One region of the Xanthomonas cassavae CFBP 4642 genome, then DNA from elsewhere that is predicted to be linked to it. Evidence: predicted binding sites of a transcription regulator. Region 1 holds the regulator's gene; the other holds the start of a gene.
The links. Region 1 encodes FliA, which starts transcription of late flagellar genes. Its sites were predicted from a motif close to TAAAGTTTNNCNNNCNNNGGCCGATAA; they were not measured.
Positions count from the first base shown of each region.

Region 2: the regulator FliA is predicted to act here: its motif matches at 1,203-1,229, upstream of XCSCFBP4642_RS0105265 (GGDEF domain-containing protein).

Region 1 covers NZ_CM002139.1:2,414,664-2,416,861, reverse strand. The annotation lists gene flhF (flagellar biosynthesis GTPase FlhF) at 1-201, shown strand, start outside; gene XCSCFBP4642_RS0110685 (MinD/ParA family protein) at 188-1,072, shown strand; gene XCSCFBP4642_RS0110680 (RNA polymerase sigma factor FliA) at 1,069-1,836, shown strand; gene cheY (chemotaxis response regulator CheY) at 1,872-2,198, shown strand, end outside.
Region 2 covers NZ_CM002139.1:1,187,939-1,190,136, reverse strand. The annotation lists gene XCSCFBP4642_RS0105265 (GGDEF domain-containing protein) at 1-968, opposite strand, end outside; gene XCSCFBP4642_RS0105260 (DUF1615 domain-containing protein) at 1,328-2,198, shown strand, end outside.

The sequences.
Region 1 (2,198 bases):
CTTGACGAGACCGGCCGCTTCGGTAGTGCGCTGTCGGTCGTCGTCGATCACCAAATGCCCATCACCTGGGTGACTGACGGACAGCGGGTCCCCGACGACCTGCACCGCGCCAATGCCGCCAGTCTCGTTCTTCGCCTTGAAGATTTGCGGCGCGCTGCCGATAAGCCCTGTACTCCGGAGCACAACCATGCAGTCGCGTGAATACGCCAAGCTGACCAACGCCTTCCCCCTGTCGGCGACCCGTCCCGAGCCCCTGGGCCCGGTGCGCACCATTGCCGTGACCGGTGGCAAGGGCGGCGTGGGAAAAACCAACATCTCCGCCAACCTGGCCGTGGCGCTTGCCGACATGGGCAAACGCACGCTGCTGCTGGACGCCGACCTTGGCCTGGCCAACCTGGATGTGGTCCTGGGGCTGGCGCCCAAGTACACCCTGGCCGACCTGATCGCCGGCCGTTGCACGCTGGATGAGGTCATCATCGAAGGCCCCGGCGGCGTGCTGGTGGTGCCGGCCGCCTCCGGTCGCCGCCACATGGCCGAACTGGCCCCGGCCCAGCATATCGGCCTGGTCAACGTGTTCTCCGAACTGGAACGCGACCTGGACGTGATGGTCATCGACACCGCCGCCGGCATCACAGACAGCGTGCTGACCTTCTGCCAGGCCGCCCAGGACACCGTGGTGGTGGTCTGCGACGAGCCGGCCTCGATCACCGACGCCTACGCGCTGATCAAGGTGCTCTCGCGCGAACGCGGCGTGGACCGCCTGCAGATCATCGCCAACATGGTGCGCGACCCCAACGAGGGCCGCCTGCTGTACGACAAGCTCTCGCGCGTGTGCGAAAAGTTCCTGGGCGATGTCTCGCTGAACTACCTCGGCCATGTGCCGCAGGACGACTGGCTGCGCCTGTCGGTGCAGCGCCAGCAACCCGTCATCAAGGCCTACCCCGCCAGTCCGTCGGCGCAGGCCATCGCAGAAATCGCACGCCGTACCTCGCGCTGGCAGGCTCCCACCGTGCCGCGCGGCAACGTCGAGTTCTTTGTCGAACGCATCATCCAACGGGGAGTGGCCGCATGAGCACCGCCACCGCAACGAGCGCCACCGCGCAGTACCGTGCCGTGCAACGCAACAACGCCAACGACGTGGTGACCCAGCACGCCGACCTGGTGCGCCGCATCGCCCACCATCTGGCCGCCCGCCTGCCGGCGAGCGTGGAAGTGGACGACCTGATCCAGGCCGGCATGATCGGCCTGATCGAAGCCTCGCGCAGCTACGACTCCGAACAGGGCGCCTCGTTCGAGACCTATGCCTCGATCCGCATCCGCGGCTCGATGATCGACGAGATCCGCCGTGGCGACTGGGTGCCGCGCTCGGTACACCGCCGCGCCCGCGACGCCGCTGCCGCGGTGCGCAAGATCGAGCAGAACACCGGCCGCGCCGCCGCCGCCACCGAAGTGGCCGCCGCGATGGACATGCCGCTGCCCGACTACCTGCGCCTGATGGAAGACGCCGCACGCGGCCAGGTGCTGAGCCTGGAATCGCGCATCGAAGATCACGGCGAACTGGACACCACCGCCAAAGGTGGGCCCAACCCGCAGCAGATGATGGAGCGTGGCGAATTCGGCCGCGAGCTGGGCAAGGCCATCGGCCAGCTGCCCGAGCGCGAGCAGCTGGTGCTGTCGCTGTACTACGAACAGGAATTGAACCTGAAGGAAATCGGCGCCGTGCTCGGTGTCAGCGAATCGCGCGTCTGCCAGATCCATGGCCAGGCGGTGGTGCGTCTGCGCGGCCGCCTCAAGGTCTTCGAACTGGCCGATGCCGGTGTCGAAAATGATGACTGATTTTTTCGCATAATTTTTAGAGTTAGGAGCTTGATGTGAACAAGAACATGCGGATCCTGATCGTGGACGACTTCTCGACGATGCGACGTATCGTCAAGAATCTGTTGGGCGATCTTGGCTTCACCAATACCGCAGAGGCCGAAGACGGCAACAGCGCGCTGGCTGCGCTGCGCGCGGGCCCGTTCGATTTCGTGGTGACGGACTGGAACATGCCCGGCATGACCGGCATCGACCTGCTGCGCAACATCCGCGCCGACGCCAAGCTCAAGCACCTGCCGGTGATGATGGTGACCGCTGAAGCCAAGCGCGAGCAGATCATCGAAGCCGCGCAGTGCGGCGTGAACGGCTACATCATCAAGCCG
Region 2 (2,198 bases), 1.2 Mb from region 1:
TCCAGCGCGGTGAGCGCCTGCAACAGCACGGTATGGCAAGCCGCCACGCGGCCGACATTGCCCTGCTTCTGCATCAACGGCAGCGCTTCGCGCGCCATCGTCAAGGCTGCCTCGGCGTCGCCGGTCTTGATCAAGGCCTCGCTGGCATTGGTCAGCGCCGCCGCCACGCCGGCCTGATCGCTCAGCTCGCGGCTCAACGCCAACGCGCGCCGGAAATGCAGCAAGGCGGCCGCCGGTTGCTGCAGCGCCAACGCGCTGCCGTATTCGTATTCGATCAGGCTGCGCTGGAAGCGCGCCGGCTGGTCGTGCAGGCGGGCCAGGGCGCGCTGCAGGTAATCCTGCGCGTCGTTGTCGTCGGCGACCTTGCCGGCGACACGGCTGGCCAGTGAGCCGATCTGGGTCAGGCCATCCACCTCCAGGCCCAGCAGTCCTTCGCGCGCGGCGCACTGGTAACTGGTTTGCGCCGCATTCCAGGCTTCGTCGCTGCTGCCGGAGGCCAGCATGCTCCACATGTCGATCGCTTCGATCTCGCACAGCAGATCGCTGCGCCCCAGCGTGCGTGCCTGCTGCCGCAGGCCGTTCAGGCGCGCCACCATGCTGCGATTGGGGTTGTCGCGTACATCGCTGAGCGACTGCACGATGTCCAGCCAGAGCCGCGCCTGCGCGGCGCTGCCGTGCAACTGATCGAGCAGGCCGCGCGCCTGGATCAGCGCGGCCTGGCGCGCCTGGCTGTCTTCCAGCGAAATCAGCACCCGCGCCTGCGCCAGCAACGCCCAGAACTGCGCGTCGCTGTCGTGCTCGGCCCTGGCCCGCTGCAGGGCGCGCTGGGCGATCTGCAACGCGCCGATCGGGTCGTCGAGCGTGGCCGATTCAATGCTTTTCCACGGCTGCGGCTGCGCGCATGCGATGGCGCTGATCACCAGCAACAGGCAGGCGATGAGCACACGTCGCCAGACGGTGGCAGGCATGCTCAACGATCGCTCATGGCGAACAGGGACCACCGCGCGGGCGCGCGCTGCCCATGGCGATGCAGTGGACCTGGACACTGGCTGGTTGCTGCGGCATCTCAGGCACTCCCGTGGTTGCACAGCGGTGAAATCCAGTAAGCGAGACAGCAAGGCCTGCGCGCTTGAGGTAATGCGGCTGCCATCATGACCGGCGCAGCTGGCCGGCGACGTGATCGCCCATGAGGGTCGAGCCCGTTATCGGCCCGCGCGCAGAAGACTTGAATCGCCGCGCCGCCCTCACCTAGTGGCATGAAGACGCCACGGCCTGCGCACGTAAACTGCCCGCGGCAGTTGCCGCCCCCGACCCTGCTGGAGATGCCGTGACCTTTTCCCTGTTCCGTGTACTGCCCTTGCTTGCCGCGGTGCTGGTGTCGGCCTGCGCAACCCAGGCCCCGCGTACGCCGCAACGCCCGCCGGACGTGGTCAAGGCCGATATCGCCCGCCGCCTGCCGGCCACGCTGCCAGACCGCGCCGGCTGGGCCAACGATGTGTATGTGGCGCTGTCGTCGCAGGCGCTGGACACCAGCGCCGAACAGATCTGCGCGGTGCTGGCGGTGACCGAGCAGGAATCGACCGACCAGGCCAACCCGGTGGTGCCCAACCTGGGCAAGATCTCGCGTGCGGAAATCGATCGCCGCGCCAGCGCGCACCATCTCCCCGGCTTCATGGTGGATGCGGCGCTGCGGATCACCTCGCCGGACGGCCGCAGCTACGCCACCCGCATCGCCGCCGCGCGCACCGAGCAGGAACTGAGCCGCATCTTCGAGGACTTCACCGGCAGCGTGCCGCTGGGCGCGCGCCTGTTCGACGGGCTCAACCCGGTGCATACCGCTGGCCCGATGCAGGTGAGCATCGCCTTTGCCGAACAGCATGCTGCACGCTATCCGTATCCACTCGACGGCTCGATCCGCCACGAGGTGTTCACCCGCCGCGGCGGGCTGTGGTTCGGCACCACCCATCTGCTGGGCTACCCGACCACCTACGATGCGCTGCTGTACCGCTTCGCCGATTTCAACGCCGGTTGGTATGCCAGCCGCAATGCCGCGTTTCAAGCCGCGCTGAGCAAGGCCAGCGGCATTGCGCTCGCGCTGGACGGCGACCTGCTCACCCCCGGTGCCAGCCTGGACACCCCCGGCGGTACCGAACGCGCCGCGCGCGCGCTGGGCAGCCAGTTGGCAATGAGCGACCGCC